Regions from separate parts of the Mesorhizobium sp. M1050 genome, predicted to be linked through region 2. Evidence: predicted binding sites of a transcription regulator. Region 2 holds the regulator's gene; each other region holds the start of a gene.
The links. Region 2 encodes PhoB, which activates phosphate uptake and scavenging genes when phosphate is short. Its sites were predicted from a motif close to TGTCATNNANCTGTCAT; they were not measured.

Region 1 (4,063 bases), on a different contig from region 2:
TCTCCTCTTCAAAGAGAAGGCCCCTAAAGAATCAACCTTTCCACTCAACGCAAGACTTACTCTTACTCATATGCGATTCCCCTGCTCCGGAGGGGGAGAGGTGGCTCGGCGAAGCCGAGACGGAGTGGGGGAAGGCGGTCCTCAAACGCCAAGCCGCTGACAGGGGAGCGCGCGACCGATCAGCGTGAGTCAGATAAATCACGGTCTCGCATAAGGCCGGCACTCCCTACAGCGCCGACAGCTTCAGCTCCACCCGTTCTGCCGGAAACCTGGACTCCGAAAACTGGATCGGCTGGCCATCCGGCGTGACGTTGACAGCGACTGTAACCAGCACGATGGCGCCCGGTTGCAGGTCGAGGTCTGCAAGGTCCGCCGCATCGGCGTGGCGCGCCGATAGCACGGTCGATTGCCTGAGATAGTCGTCGATGCCGAACCGGGCGAGCGATGCGGTGATCGAGCCGGTCTCCGCCATTGCAGCATCGATACCGGCAAAGCGCCGGGCATCGAACCAGCCGGCAGCGCGCGACACAGGCCGTCCGTCGGCTTCGCCGCGCGTTTCCAGGCGGATCACATCGGCTCCCTTGGCGAGCCCCAGCCCCTCGGCGACGCGCTGGCTGGCCGGCTCGACCGAGGACGCCAGCAGGACGATATGCCGTTCCGATGTCTGCCCTTGCAGGCCCGTTGAAAAGCGTGTGCGCGCACCGATGGGATAGGACAGCCGCCTGCGCGACAGCACGAAGGTGCCGCGCCCCTGCTCGGCCCGCAGCACCCCTTCCTGCACAAGGGCCGATATGGCGCTGCGCACGGTGTGGCGGTTGACGCCATAGCGCTCAGCCAGTGCCATCTCCGGCGGCAGCGCGGCGCTTTCTGCGAAATCGCCGACGGCGATCGCCTGCAGGATCTTCTCGGCGATCTGCCGCCACAGCGAGACGCCGCTGCGCCGCTCGATGCTGTTCGCTGCCAGCCGCCCGACCATTGATTGCCCCCAGTCTTCAAGTGCTTGTCATCCACCCGTCATGGACTCGCGCTAGATAATAGGTATAATTTGTATAGTTGTCTATATCAATAGACAAATTTGGCGAAGAGGAATGTTGCTGATGCGAGGACAGGAAGCCCGCGATCAAGCCGAACGCAAGGCCGCGATGGCAACCCTGGCGCAATCCGGCGGCGACGACATCGTTCGGCTCTGGAACGAGGCCGGACTGCCTTCGGACGCAGAACTGCTGCGCGGCCCCGAAACCGGCCTGGTCACCGTACGCGGCCGCATCGGCGGTGGGGGCGCGCCCTTCAATGTCGGCGAGGCGACCGTCACCCGCGCCACCGTCCGGCTGCCGTCCGGACAGGTCGGCCATTGCTATGCGCTTGGCCGCGACAAGCAGAAGGCGAAGCTGGCGGCCATCGCCGACGCACTGTGGCAGGACCCGGCCCGCCGCGCCGAGGTCGAGACCGGGCTGATAGCGCCTCTGCGGTCGGCCCTGACCACGGCGCATGAACGCCGCCGCGCCGAGACGGCGGCAACGAAGGTGGATTTCTTCACCATGGTACGCGGAGAAGACTGATGGACATCGCATCGCAATCGATCGAGGGCGGCTTCGCCGATCCGGTCTTCAACGCACAGACCGTGTTCCGCGCTGTCATGGAGGCGATGGCGCGGCCTGGCAGCGTGCAGCCGTTGCCCGCCTTTGCCCGTCCGCCGGCGCCGCTGTCGGCGACCGCCGGTGCCATTGCGCTGGCGCTTTGCGACAATGACACCCCGCTCTGGCTCGACCCGGCTTTACAGGCTTCCCCTGCCATCAAATCCTGGCTTGGTTTCCACACCGGCGCGCCATTGGCCAACACGCCGGCCGATGCGCATTTCGCGTTGATCGCAGCCCCGGCCGAGATGATGGCGCTCGACGGTTTTTCGCAAGGCACGCAGGACTATCCCGACCGTTCGACCACATTGGTCCTGCAGGTCAGCGATCTCGTCTCCGGCACGCCGCTGTTGCTCGAAGGCCCCGGCATCGAAGCCAGCGCGACGATCGCGCCGGCACGGATGCCACGCCATTTCGTCGAACAGTGGAAGCAGAACATCAAGCGCTTTCCGCGAGGCGTCGACATCATCCTCACCACATCGGACGGCATTGCCTGCCTGCCGCGCACGACGCGCATCAAGACGATGGAGGCGTAAGATGTATGTCGCGGTTAAAGGCGGTGAAGCCGCAATCGCCAACGCCCACAGCCTGCTTGCCGACCGCCGCCGTGGCGACCGTTCGGTGCCAGCCCTTCGCCTCGACCAGATCGTCGAGCAGCTGGCGCTCGGCGTCGACCGGGTGATGAGCGAAGGCTCGCTCTACGACCGGGAACTGGCGGCACTCGCCATCGTCCAGGCGCGCGGCGACATGATCGAGGCAATCTTCCTGGTACGCGCCTATCGCACCACGCTGCCGCGCTTCGGCTACACCAAGCCTATCGACACCGCCACCATGCTGGTCGAGCGGCGCGTGTCGGCGACTTACAAGGACCTGCCTGGCGGCCAGTTGCTCGGCCCGACCTTCGACTACACCCACCGGCTGCTCGATCCCGAGCTTGCCGCCGGCGCCGACGTCGCCGAGCCGCTGCAGCGCGAGACCGAAGCGCAAGCCATGCCGCGCGTCTCGGCCATCCTTGCCCGCGAAGGCCTGATCGAACCGGACGGCGACATGCCGCAGGATCACGTCCCCGGCGACATCACCCGCGAGCCGCTGGAGTTCCCGATGGCGCGCGACATCCGCCTGCAGGCGCTGTCGCGCGGCGACGAGGGCTTCCTGCTGGCGCTCGGCTATTCCACACAGCGCGGCTATGCCCGCAATCATCCCTTTGTCGGCGAAATCCGCATCGGCGAGGTCGAGCTGGAACTCGACGTGCCCGAACTGCCTTTTGCTGTCCCGCTCGGCACTGTGCGCATCACCGAATGCCAGATGGTCAACCAGTTCAAGGGTTCGGCCAAGGCGCCGCCGCAATTCACCCGCGGCTACGGCCTCGTCTTCGGCCAGAGCGAGCGCAAGGCGATGGCGATGGCGCTCTGCGACCGGGCGCTGCGCGCCAGCGAGTTGGGCGAGGATGTCGTCGCTGCTGCCCAGGATGAGGAGTTCGTCATCTCGCATTCCGACAACGTTCAGGCGACCGGCTTCGTCGAACATCTGAAGCTGCCGCACTATGTCGACTTTCAGGCCGAACTCGACCTCGTGCGCCGCATGCGTGCCGAATACGACGCCCGCGAAAACCCTACGAAGGCCGAAGAGAAGCGGGAGGCTGCGGAATGATCGAAGGCCTCTCCCACATGACCTTTATCGTCCGCGATCTCGACCGGATGACCGAGATCCTCGAGGGCATACTCGACGCCCGAGAGGTCTATGCCAGCGGCGCCGAACAGTTCTCGCTGTCGCGCGAAAAGTTCTTCCTGATCGGCGACATCTGGGTCGCCATCATGGAGGGCGATCCCTTGCCGGAACGCAGCTACAACCACATCGCCTTCAAGATCGATGACGCCGATTTCGACCGCTACGCCGAGCGCGTCAAAGCGCTTGGCCTCGACACGCGCCCGCCGCGCCCACGCGTCGAGGGTGAAGGCCGCTCGATCTATTTCTACGACGACGACAACCACATGTTCGAACTGCACACAGGCACGCTCGCGGAGCGGCTGGCACGCTACGCCAAGGGACTGAAAGTCGCGCAATGACCGACATCGCCACCTACAACTTCGCCTATCTCGACGAACAGACCAAGCGGATGATCCGCCGCGCGATCCTCAAGGGCATCGCCATCCCCGGCTATCAGGTGCCGTTCGCCTCGCGCGAAATGCCGATGCCCTATGGCTGGGGCACCGGCGGCGTGCAGGTCACCGCTTCGATCATCGGTCCCGACGATGTGCTGAAAGTGATCGACCAGGGCGCCGACGACACCACCAATGCCGTCTCGATCCGCGCCTTCTTCAAGAAGGTCGCCAATGTCGCGGTGACCACCGACACAGCCAGCGCCACCATCATCCAGACCCGTCACCGCATCCCCGAGCATCCGCTGACTGCGGGCCAGGTGCTTGTCT
Region 2 (4,063 bases):
CTCCCGGCGACGCCGGCGGCCTGCTCAACGCCATCTATGGCAGCGTGGTCATGACGATCATCGCCGTCATCGTCGGTACGCCGATCGGAGTGCTGGCCGGCACTTACATGGCCGAATACGGTCGCTTTTCCAGGCTGACCACCGTGGTGCGCTTCATCAACGACATCCTGCTGTCGGCGCCGTCGATCATCATCGGCCTGTTCGTCTACGAACTTATGGTGCGGCCGATGGGGCATTTCTCGGCAATCGCCGGTGCTGTCGCGCTCGCCATCCTCGTCATTCCGGTGGTGGTACGCACCACCGAAGACATGCTCAATTTGGTGCCGAACGCCTTGCGCGAAGCCGGCACCGCGATCGGCGCACCGCGCTGGGTGGTCATCAAGTCGGTCGCCTACCGCGCCGCGCTATCGGGCATTGTCACCGGCATATTGCTGTCGATCGCCCGTATCTCCGGCGAGACGGCACCACTGCTCTTCACGGCGCTCAACAACCAGTTCTGGTCGAGCAATCTCAACGCGCCGATGGCCAGCCTGCCTGTCACCATCTTCCAGTTCGCTCTCAGCCCCTACGAGGAATGGCAGCAACTGGCCTGGACCGGCGCACTCATCATCACATTGACGGTTCTTGCGCTCAGCATCGTTGCGCGCAGCCTGACCGGACGCAGAGAGGACAAATGAGCCAGATGTTGTCTCCAGACATGACGATCGCCGCCGAGGCCACCGCCAAGGCCAAGATCGAGGTCAAGAACCTCAACTTCTACTACGGCCAGTCGAAGGCGCTGAAGGACATTACGCTGTCCTTGCCGGAGCGCAGCGTCACCGCCTTCATCGGGCCTTCGGGCTGCGGGAAGTCGACGCTGCTGCGCGTCTTCAACCGCATCTACGAGCTCTATCCCAAGCAGACGGCCGAAGGTCAGGTGCTGCTCGACGGCCAGAACGTTCTCGACCGCTCGCAGGACCTCAACCTGCTGCGCACCAAGATCGGCATGGTGTTCCAGAAGCCGACGCCATTTCCGATGTCGATCTATGAAAACATCGCGTTCGGCATCAGGCTCTACGAGAAGCTGAGCAAGTCGGAGATGGACGGCCGCGTCGAGCAGGCGCTGAAGCGCGCGGCACTCTGGACCGAGGTCAAGGACAAGCTCGACGCCAGCGGCCTCAGCCTCTCCGGCGGCCAGCAGCAGCGGCTCTGCATCGCCCGCACCGTGGCGGTGAAGCCGGAAGTCATCCTGCTCGACGAGCCCGCCTCGGCGCTCGACCCGCTGTCGACCGCCAAGATCGAGGAACTGATCGACGAGTTGCAAGCCGACTACACGATCGTCATCGTCACCCACAACATGCAGCAGGCGGCGCGCGTATCGAAGCAGACGGCCTTCATGTATCTGGGCGAGCTGGTCGAGTTCGACCGCACCGAGAAGATCTTCACGTCGCCCCGCGAGAAGCGCACGCAGGACTACATCACCGGCCGCTTCGGCTGAGCTCAGGCATACGAGGAACAGGATCATGAGCGAACACACAGTCGCTTCTTTCGACGAGGATCTCGGTCAGATCAGCAAGCTCATCAGCGACATGGGCGATCTCGCCAGCTCGATGGTCGGCGGTGCGACCAAGGCGCTCTTGAATTCCGACAACGCCTTGGCACAGCGCGTCGTCTCCGATGATGCGATCATGGACGCGCGCCAGCGCGAGCTCGACGACCGCGCAATCACGCTGATCGCCAAGCGGCAGCCGATGGCCGATGATCTGCGCCATGTCGTCGGTTCTATCCGCATGGCCGGCGATCTCGAACGCATCGGCGACCTTGCCAAGAACATCGCCAAGCGTGTCGGCACTGTCGGCCTCAGCGTCACGCCGCGCGACCTTTCGCACTCGATCGATGGAATGGCACAACTGGTGCTGATCCAGGTGCAGGGCGTCATCGAGGAATATGCGGCGCGTGACGCCGCCGCGCTGGCGAAACTGCGTGCCGACGACGAACGCATCGACGTCAAATACACCTCCGTGTTCCGCGAGCTTCTCACCTATATGATGGAAGACCCGCGCAACATCACCGCGTGCACGCATCTTTTGTTCTGCGCCAAGAACCTCGAGCGCATCGGCGACCATGTCACCAACATCGCGGAAAATGCCTATTATGTTTTGACCGGCACGCAGCTGCCGGCCAATCGTCCGAAACAGGACGAGACGACAATGTCCGCGCCCGCGGCATGACGACAGGGGTAACCAGCCGATGATCGCGCCACGCATCATGGTGGTGGAGGACGAGGAGCCGCTAGGCGTGCTGCTCCGTTACAATCTGGAGTCCGAGGGCTATCAGGTCGAGGTCGTGACGCGCGGCGACGAGGCCGAGATCCGGCTGCAGGAGAACGTGCCCGACCTTCTGGTGCTCGACTGGATGGTGCCGGCGGTCTCCGGCATCGAACTCTGCCGGCGCCTGCGAATGCGTCCCGAGACCGAGCGGCTGCCGATCATCATGCTGACCGCGCGCGGCGAGGAGAGCGATCGCGTGCGGGGCCTCTCGACCGGCGCCGACGATTATCTGGTCAAGCCGTTTTCGACACCGGAGTTCATGGCCAGGGTCAAGGCGCTGCTGCGCCGTGCCAAGCCGGAACTGCTGTCCAGCGTGCTGAAGGTCGGCGACATCGTGCTCGATCGAGAATCGCACCGGGTCTATCGCAAGAAGAGCGAGATCCGGCTCGGGCCGACCGAATTCCGCCTGCTCGAATTCATGATGCGCCATCCCGGCCGCGTGTTCTCGCGCAGCCAGCTGCTCGACAACGTCTGGGGCGAAACGATCTACATCGACGAACGCACGGTGGACGTGCATGTCGGGCGGCTGCGCAAAGCCGTCAACAACGGCCGCATGCCCGACGTCATCCGCACCATTCGGGGCGCAGGCTACTCGATCAGGGAAGACTAGCCGATAGATCGGAACCAAGGTTCAAACTTGATCAGCAGGTGGTCGCCAATGGCCACGCGATCCAGACATTCAAGCAGGCGGGATCGAAGTTTTAACTGCCCTTCGCGGTCGCGGGCTCGGCGCGTACCTTGACTGGCTGGCGATTGCCCTCCGATCTCCCAATTCGCTTTTCTGCCAGGCTGGCCGCAGGAAGCACGGCCCGTGACACGCTTTAGTTGGTCACATTGCTATCTTGCCCGCAGAACTCCGATCAAAGTCACGCGCATCAAGAAACAATTTGAACTAATATGGCTATGTGCCCGCTAGAGGATGTGGTTTCGCATAAATGCGCAATTTTATTAAAAATTTTATCCGACTAAGAGCGAGTTTCCCTCTTCTTTATTGATTGTATGTGCTCCGAATAGTCAATACGATCTTGGATCTGATGACGATTCCGCGGGAACGATCTCGTTCTTTGCAACGTTGCTTTGAAAGCGGTCGCCGGACCCTGCGCCGAATGATTTGACCAGGTCGGACACTAAGAGGAAGGATTTCTGATGAGCACGGTCTTAAACGCCAAAGGTATTCCTCTTCCCTACACCGGCGCGTCCAGTCATTGGTTCTCGGCAACCGGAGCCGGGGCCGAACTGCATGGCACCTCAGGCAACGACTCCTTCTGGGGAGACACCGGCGTCAATGTCACGATGTACGGTGGCGCCGGCGACGACTATTATCATCTCTATTCCACCAACAATAAGGCGGTCGAAGATCCCGGGGCAGGGATCGACACGATCGACACCTGGATGAGCTACAAGCTCCCCGACAATTTCGAGAACCTGGTCGTTACCGGCGCCAATCGATATGCGTTCGGAAATGCGTTGGACAACATCATCAAGGGCGGGTCGGGTCATCAGACGCTGGATGGCGGCAAGGGAAATGATGTCCTGATCGGCGGTGACGGCGCCGACACTTTCGCCATCTCCAAAGGAAATGGAAGCGATCTTATCTTCGATTTCGGTGCGACCGATGTGGTGCGCCTTAACGGCTATGACTTCACTTCGTTCGATGCCGTCCGTTCGCAGATGGTTCAGGTGGAATCGAACGTGACGCTGAACGTCGGATCTGACGAGATCCTGGTGTTCAAGAATACGACTATCGACAAGTT
Region 3 (4,063 bases), on a different contig from region 2:
GTTGAACAGCATGGTTGGCGAGCGCGACAGCCCCTCGTAGACGACGAGACGGATCGAATTCGATCCGATGTCGATGATGGACAGCGGTCGACGGTCCTGCAACCGGCCTTGGGAATTAGACAGCATCAGCCGGACGCTGCGGCGTTCTTCTTGCGGCGCTTGAATTGCGCGATGCGCTTGGGCGCGTGCGACTTCAGCGCGTCACCCCGTCCCGACAGGCTCGGATTGGTCATGAAATATTCCTGCGCGTTGAACGGTTCCTCGCCCTCCTCCAGCACCACGCGCCGGGAAGTTCCATCAGCCAATACGTCGAAACTTTGCTGATTGTCCATGATGTTGCCAAGCATGATCTGGCCAAGGATCTGTTCATGCACAGTTGGGTTGGTGATCGGCACCATGGTTTCGACGCGGCGGTCGAGATTGCGCGGCATGAGGTCCGCCGACGAGATGTAGACGACAGCCTCGTCCGACGGCAGGCCGTGACCGTTGCCGAAGCAATAGATGCGGCTGTGCTCGAGAAACCGCCCGACGATCGATTTTACACGAATGTTCTCCGAAAGGCCCGGAACCTGCGGCCGCAGGCAGCAGATGCCGCGCACGACAAGGTCGATCTCGACTCCGGCGCGGCTGGCATCATAGAGCGCGTCGATGATGATCGGGTCGACGAGCGCGTTCATCTTCATCCAGATGCGCGCCGGCTTGCCTTCCACAGCATAGGCAATCTCGTCGGCAATATGCTTCAAGATGCGGCTTCTCAGCGTGAATGGCGAGATCGCCAGACGCATTTCGTCCGTCGGCTCGGCATAGCCGGTGATGAAATTGAAGAGCTGGGCGACGTCGCGTGCAATCGTCGGATCGGTGGTGAAGAAGGACAGGTCGGTGTAGATGCGCGCCGTGACCGGATGGTAGTTGCCGGTGCCGAGGTGCACATAGTTGCGCAATTTGCCGTCCTCGCGCCGCACCACCAGCGACATCTTCGCATGTGTCTTCAGTTCGAGAAACCCGAACACGACCTGCACGCCGGCACGCTCCAGGTCGCGCGCCCAGCGGATGTTGGCCTCCTCGTCGAAGCGCGCCTTGAGTTCGACCAGAGCCGTAACCGATTTGCCGGCCTCGGCCGCGTCGACCAGCGCGCGCACGATCGGGCTGTCATTGGAGGTGCGGTAAAGCGTCTGCTTGATCGCCACCACTTCCGGATCGGCCATCGCCTGACGCAGGAACTGCACCACCACATCGAAGGATTCATACGGATGGTGGACGACGATGTCCTTCTCGCGGATGGCGGCGAAACAGTCGCCGCCGTGCTCGCGAATGCGTTCGGGAAAGCGCGGATTGTAGGGGGTGAATTTGAGATCGTCGCGGGGAACGGCGACGATTTCGGAAATCTGGCTGAGCGCCAGCGGCCCGGTCAAAACGCTGATGCGGCTCGACGACACGCCAAGCTCGCCGGCGACGAAGTCGCGCAGTTCGCCAGGCATCAGTATGTCGAACTCGATGCGGATGACCGAGCCGCGGCGGCGCCGCTTGAGTGCCGTCTCGAACAGGCGCACGAGATCTTCCGATTCTTCCTCGACCTCGATATCGCTGTCGCGGATGATGCGGAACGTGCCCGAGCCCTTGACCTCATAGCCAGGGAAGAGCTTGCCGATATACAGGCCGACCGCCTCTTCCAGCGGGATGAAGCGGACGTGGCGTTTGCGGTCCGGCAGACGGATGAAGCGCTTGAGCGCCACCGGCAGGCGCAGCAGCGCACTCATCTCTTCGCCGTTCTTGCGATGACGCAATTGCAGCGCCATCGAGAAGCCGAGATTGGGGATGAACGGGAACGGGTGCGCCGGGTCGATCGACAGCGGTGTCAGCACCGGAAACACCTGCTCCTGGAAGTGGTCTTCCAGCCAGATTTTCTCGTCCTTGGTGAGCGCGTCGCGGGTAATGGTCTCGATGCCCTCCTTGTTGAGCAGCACCGTGAGCGCAGACAGGCTCTTCTGCTGGTCTTCCTGCAGCCGCTCGACCTCGCGCAGCAGCTGTTCCAGCTGCTGTTCGGGGGTGCGCCCGTCAGGACTTTTCAGCACGATGCCTTCGCGCACCTGGCCGGCGAGGCCGGCGACGCGCACCATGAAGAACTCGTCGAGATTGGCGGCCGAGATCGACAGGAAGCGGACACGTTCCAGCAGCGGATGATTGAGGTTCAGCGATTCTTCGAGAACGCGCCGGTTGAACTGCAGCCAGGAAAATTCGCGATTGACGAAACGATCCGGATTGCCGCCTTCCGGGCTTGCCGCCTCCACGTTGATGAATTCGCTCTGCACCGGCTTCAGTTCGTTCATATTCCGCTCTTCCACACCGTCTGCCGGCTAGGGCGCGGCGCGTCCTCGAGGACGCGCAAAGGACGCTCTGCCACTCCAAGGCAACGCATGATCCCTTCCGAAAACCGAAGTCGGTTTTCCGGGTCATGCGTTAACCGGCTTAACTTATCCTCTGACAGACTTTTGCGACAGTTTCATTTCATCGAACTTGCAAAGACGCCTGTTATGATCCAGATGCAGATGAGACTGCGTTAAGGAGACGACGATGGCAGGCGGTTCCATTCCCCATTTTCAGAACGATGCGGGCTACCCGGCTATCGACATCGGCGTCAAGGAATTCATGTGCACGGGCGCCAACCCGCCTTTCGATCACCCGCATGTGTTTCTCGACATGGGCGACGACAATGAAAAAGTCTGCCCCTATTGCTCGACGCTGTACCGCTATTCGCCCAAGCTGAAGGCGACGGAAACGCTGCCGGCCGGCTGCATCTATATCGATCAGGCTGCCTGATTCTTTCGCGACAAGCTCGATGAACGACATGCGTTCCCGGCAAATTCTCATCGCCGGGGCGGGCGTCGCCGGGCTGACCGCAGCGCTTGCTTTCGCCAAACACGGCTATTCCGTGCAGGTGTTCGAACAGGCGCAGCGCCTGGAGGCGGTAGGCGCCGGCCTCCAGCTTTCTCCCAACGCGACGCGCATACTCGGCCAGCTTGGCGTGCTCGACCGGCTGCTGCCGGCAGCGGTGCGGCCGGAAGCCGTGGTCTTGAAGGACGCAGCGACGCTGCGCGAACTGGCACGCGTGCCGTTGGGGCAAGTCGCCGAGACGCGCTGGCAGCTGCCCTATCTCGTCGCCCACAGGGCCGACCTGCAGAGTGCACTGATGGCGCGTGCCGACGAGATCGCCGACATCAAGATCGTCACTGGGGCCCGCCTCCACGGTTTTGCCACCGGAGCCCATGGCATCACCGCGACGGTTGAGATCGACGGCAAATCCATCGCGGCCGAGGGGTTCCTGCTGGTCGGCGCCGATGGCGTTTGGTCCTCGGTGCGCGGGCTTGTCGACGCGGCAAAGGGGGCTGCCTCGCCAAGAAGTCGCTTTTCCGGCGAACTGGCCTGGCGCACGACCACCGCGCTTAGTGCCGCAGGGCAGGCGTTCGCGGCGATCGGCGCTCCGGACTGCGTCACCACCTTCCTGCACCCGGGCTTCCATATGGTCGCCTATCCCGTCAGCGGGGGTGACGCCTTCAATATCGTCGCCTTCACCAAGGGCGAACGCATCGCCGAAGGCTGGTCCGGCCATGCCGATCCCGGCATCCTCGCCGCCGCAGTGCGCGGCACCGCGCCAGGCCTTGCAAGACTGGTGGAAAGGGCTGGACCGTGGCTGACCTGGCCGCTCCATACCGTCGATCAGAAGCGACCCTGGACAATGCCGGACGGCATCGCACTGATCGGCGACGCCGCACATGCGATGACGCCGTTCGCGGCGCAAGGCGCGGCCATGGCGATCGAGGATGCGGCGACACTTGCCGATATCATTGTCGATTTCCCTGCCGATCCGGCACAAAGCCTACAAATCTGGGAGAACCTGCGGCGGCCGCGCGTCGCCAGGGTCGCACGCCGCGGCGCCATCAACCGCCTTGCCTGGCATGCCGCGGGCCCAGTGGCGATCGCGCGCAATGTGTTCCTGAAAATCCGCTCGTCGGAAAAACTCGCGGCGGATTTGGACTGGCTCTATGGGTGGCGGGCTCAGAAGATC
Region 4 (4,063 bases), on a different contig from region 2:
TGGTCCTTCGGTCCTTCCGGATTTTCGGAAACCCAGCCGTCGCGGCCTGAACCGTACAGAATCGGGAAGTCGAGCTGTTCATCGGTGGCATCGAGCGCTGCGAACAGGTCGAACACCTCGTTGACCACTTCGACATGGCGGGCGTCTGGGCGGTCGATCTTGTTGATGACGACGATCGGTTTCAGGCCGACCTTGAGCGCCTTGCCGACGACGAACTTGGTCTGCGGCATCGGCCCCTCGGCAGCGTCCACCAGCACGATGGCTGAGTCCACCATCGACAGGATGCGTTCGACCTCGCCGCCAAAATCGGCGTGGCCGGGGGTGTCGACGATGTTGATGCGGGTGTCCTTCCAATCGACCGAGGTCGCCTTGGCCAGGATGGTGATGCCGCGTTCCTTTTCGAGGTCGTTGGAATCCATGGCGCGTTCGGCGACGCGCTGGTTGTCCCGGAAGGAGCCGGATTGGCGGAGCAATTGGTCGACGAGGGTGGTTTTTCCATGGTCGACGTGCGCGATGATCGCGATATTACGGATTTTCATGTTCTGGTCTCGGAAGCGTTGCAGGCAGCAGGCCAAAAGGCGCTGCCTCTTTCGGTTGCGCGGCTCATACAGGGTTTTTCGCAGTTGCGAAAGAGGAGGCGCGCCACCAAATACTCATCAAATCTTAAGCATCTGCGTGTGAGATGATTCTGTTAACCAAGGCGGGAACCTTTCCGGGCCCGGGCAGTTCGAGCATCATGACCGACAAACTCAACCGATTTTGGCCGCTCATCGCATCCGCAGCCTTTGCAATCCTGCTGGCCGCCAACGCCGCGCAGTCGGCTGCTACGCTGCGCGAGACGCCCCCCGTTGCGCAGTCCGGCACGCAGACAGCCGAGCAGGTCTTCGCCGACGCACCCGACGGGGTCGACCCGATGGTGACCGGCCCGGTCAGCGCCTCCTTCAAGCAGAGGCAGGACACCGCCAACTGCGACAGCGCCGTCTGGCCGAACATTCCAATGGTCTGCTACCCGGACTAAGAGGGCGCTTCACCCCCGCCCCGTCTCGGCAGCTTCGCTTTGCGAAGCCGCCGCGCCGACCCTCCCCACAAGGGGGAGGGTGAATAGTGCGTTTATGCCGACCGTACTGGGTCGAGCGTTACCTTGAAGAGTTCGTTGTCGTCGCGGTCCATCAGCCGCACCGTCATCTGCTCGCTGGCGCCTGAAATATCGACCAGCCCGAAGAATTGCAGGCCCGCCGATGGCGGCAGGTTCTGACCCTGTTCGGCAGTCGGCGCCTTGATGAACTTCAGCTCCGGCCCGAATGTCATGTCAAAATCGTTGGGGCCGAACGTGCCGGCGTGGATCGGGCCCGAGACGAATTCCCAGAACGGATTGAAATCCTGGAACTGCGCCTTGTCCGGGTTGTAGTGGTGGGCGGCCGTGTAGTGCACGTCGGCGGTCAGCCAGACTGTGTTGCTGATGCCGGCGTTCTTGATGAAACGCAGCAGGTCGGCGATCTCGAGCTCGCGTCCCTTTGGCAAGCCATTATCGCCATTGCTGACCGCTTCGGCGCCGACCTTCTTGGTGCCGTCATCCCAGACGACGAGGCCGAGCGGCATGTCGGCGGCGATGATTTTCCAGGTCGCCTTCGAACTCGCCAGCTCGCGCTTCAGCCATTTCGTCTGCTGTTCGCCGAGAATGCGCGATTGCGGGGTCATCTCATCTTGCATGTCCGGACCATTGGGGCCGCGATAGGACCGCATGTCGAGGAAGAACACGTCGAGCAGCGGCCCGTAAGCGATCTTGCGATAGACACGGCCGGGCTCGGAGGGTTCATAGCGGATCGTCGTCATCTCATGGAAGGCGCGCGCCGCGCGGGCCGCCAGCACGTGGATGGATTTCTCCGTATAGCGATTGTCGGCGCTGAGATTCTTCGAATCCGACCAGTTGTTTAGAACTTCGTGGTCGTCCCATTGGTAGAAGGTCGGGCAGATGGCGCTCAACCCGAGCACGTTCCGGTCCATCATGTTGTATTTCCACTGGTCTCGGTATTCGTCCAGCGTCTCGGCGACCTTGCGCTTGCCGTCGATCAGCACGACGTTCTTCCACTTGCCGCCACCGGGCAGGTCGACCTCGTCCTTCATGGCGCCGTCGGCATAGATGGTGTCGCCCGAGTGCAGGAAGAAATCGGGCGTATGCCTGCCGATCGTGGCGTAGGTCTTCATGCCGGTCTCGTCGATGCCCCAGCCCTGGCCGGCCGTGTCGCCCGACCAGGCAAAGCGGATGTCGCGCTTCGAGGCCGGCGCCGTCCTGAAGCGGCCGGTGATAGGCTCCGAAACGGCGTTGATGTCGGCGAGATCGGCTGATGTCATGCGGTAGAAGATGTCCTGGTCGGAAGCGAGGTCGGTGAGCAGCCGTTTGACGGTGTAATCGCTGGCCGGCGACGTATCGAGCGGTGCCAGGCCCGTCGCATTGGCGAAATTCTCCGTCGACGACACCTCGAACATGACGCGCGACGGGCGATCGGTGCGCGTCCAAACCATGCCGCTGGTGGCGTCGACATCGCCCGACTGGACGCCATGGGTGAAGGCCGGCCGCTGATTGGCGCGCGAATAGTATGGCAGTGCCAGGCTCGAAACGCCGGCCAGGCCAACGGCGCTGGCGGACGTGACGAAGGCGCGGCGGGTCATCGAAAGCTTGTTCATGGCTGTTTCCTGGATGGCTTGAACGGTGCCACCAGGATCCAGCGTCAATGTTTCAGGCGCGTCTCGGGATGATGAAGGTTTGATAACAGTGAACAGGGTGATCTCCCCCCTCGAGGGGGAGATGTCGCCGAAGGCGACAGAGGGGGTCGCCGCGCATAGAGCGCCGACCTCCATCTGCACCAGGAGGCAGAGCCCGGTCGGACCGACCCCCTCTGGCCGCTTCGCGGCCATCTCCCCCTCAAGGGGGGAGATTAGCGCTCCGCCGTCGCGGCTAAGCCGCTCTCGGCTCCGGTTCAAACGCTGGCCGGCTTGTATTGATCAGCAGCGAGATACACGCCGCGGCAATCGCCGTCATGCCGGCAATCAGGAAGGCCAGTTCGTAGTTGCCCTGCAACTCGCGCATGGTGCCGCCGAAAGCGGCGGCGGTGGCCGCGCCGATCTGGTGGCCGGCGACGATCCAACCGAACACGATCGGTCCGCTGCGATCGCCGAACGCCTCGTTGGCGAGCCTCAGCGTCGGCGGCACGGTGGCGATCCAGTCGAGGCCGTAGAGCACGGCGAAGATGATCAGGCTGGTCGCCGAGAAGCCGGAATAGGGCAGATAGATCAGCGACAGGCCACGAATGCCGTAATAGACGCCAAGCAGCTTGCGCGGGTCGTAACGGTCGGTAAGCCAGCCCGACAGTGTCGTGCCGACCAGGTCGAAAATGCCCATCATCGACAGCAGGCCGGCGGCCTGAACCTCGCCGATGCCCATATCGCCGCAGAACGCGATCAGATGCGTGCCGACCAGCCCGTTGGTGGTGAAGCCGCAGACGAAGAAGGTGGCGAACAGATACCAGAACACCCTCGTGCCGGCGGCGCGGCGCAACGTCGAGAACGTATGCGCGAGGAAGTTGCCCTGTGAAGCGGGCGGAGCCGGCGGCACGTCGTCGGCCTCGGCGCCGTAGCGCAGCATGCCGATCGAGGCCGGCCGCTCCGGCACCAGCAGCCAGACCAGCGGTAGCAGGGCGGCGGTGGCGATCGCCACCGCAATGACGACCGGCTGCCACCCACCCGACTGCGCCAGAGCAGCGATCATCGGCAGGAACACCAGCATGCCGGAGGCGCTTGAGGCCGACATCAGTCCCATGACAAGGCCGCGATTGGTCTTGAACCAGCGATTGACGATGGTGGCGCCGAGCACGCTGGCGACAGCGCCGGAACCAATGCCCGAGAACACGCCCCAGGTGATGAACAGATGCCAGGGCTTGGTCATCAGCAGGCTGAGCGCGGTAGAGCCCGACATCACCATCAGGGAGGCGAGCAGTGTGCGGCGCAGCCCGATGCGCTCCATCAGCGCCGCGGCAAACGGACCGGTGAGACCGTAAAGCAGGAT

Region 1: a site for PhoB is predicted at 1,002-1,018, ahead of phnG (phosphonate C-P lyase system protein PhnG). Genes of this name have one in related genera too.
Region 3: a site for PhoB is predicted at 2,492-2,508, ahead of NKH57_RS33295 (RNA degradosome polyphosphate kinase). Genes of this name have one in related genera too.
Region 4: a site for PhoB is predicted at 2,757-2,773, ahead of NKH57_RS14870 (alkaline phosphatase D family protein). Genes of this name have one in related genera too.

Annotation. Positions count from the first base shown of each region.
Region 1 is NZ_JAMYMV010000050.1:1-4,063, forward strand. It holds gene phnF (phosphonate metabolism transcriptional regulator PhnF) at 227-976, opposite strand; gene phnG (phosphonate C-P lyase system protein PhnG) at 1,098-1,559, shown strand; gene phnH (phosphonate C-P lyase system protein PhnH) at 1,559-2,170, shown strand; gene NKH57_RS23600 (carbon-phosphorus lyase complex subunit) at 2,172-3,284, shown strand; gene fosX (FosX/FosE/FosI family fosfomycin resistance hydrolase) at 3,281-3,700, shown strand; partial or broken gene NKH57_RS23610 (alpha-D-ribose 1-methylphosphonate 5-phosphate C-P-lyase PhnJ) at 3,697-4,063, shown strand, end outside.
Region 2 is NZ_JAMYMV010000046.1:15,110-19,172, forward strand. It holds gene pstA (phosphate ABC transporter permease PstA) at 1-677, shown strand, start outside; gene pstB (phosphate ABC transporter ATP-binding protein PstB) at 674-1,477, shown strand; gene phoU (phosphate signaling complex protein PhoU) at 1,503-2,210, shown strand; gene phoB (phosphate regulon transcriptional regulator PhoB) at 2,230-2,919, shown strand; gene eglC (endo-1,3-1,4-beta-glycanase EglC) at 3,456-4,063, shown strand, end outside.
Region 3 is NZ_JAMYMV010000142.1:126-4,188, reverse strand. It holds gene ppx (exopolyphosphatase) at 1-126, opposite strand, end outside; gene NKH57_RS33295 (RNA degradosome polyphosphate kinase) at 126-2,327, opposite strand; gene NKH57_RS33290 (zinc-finger domain-containing protein) at 2,572-2,817, shown strand; gene NKH57_RS33285 (FAD-dependent monooxygenase) at 2,837-4,063, shown strand, end outside.
Region 4 is NZ_JAMYMV010000022.1:69,834-73,896, forward strand. It holds gene typA (translational GTPase TypA) at 1-539, opposite strand, end outside; gene NKH57_RS14865 (hypothetical protein) at 737-1,018, shown strand; gene NKH57_RS14870 (alkaline phosphatase D family protein) at 1,111-2,685, opposite strand; gene NKH57_RS14875 (MFS transporter) at 2,957-4,063, opposite strand, start outside.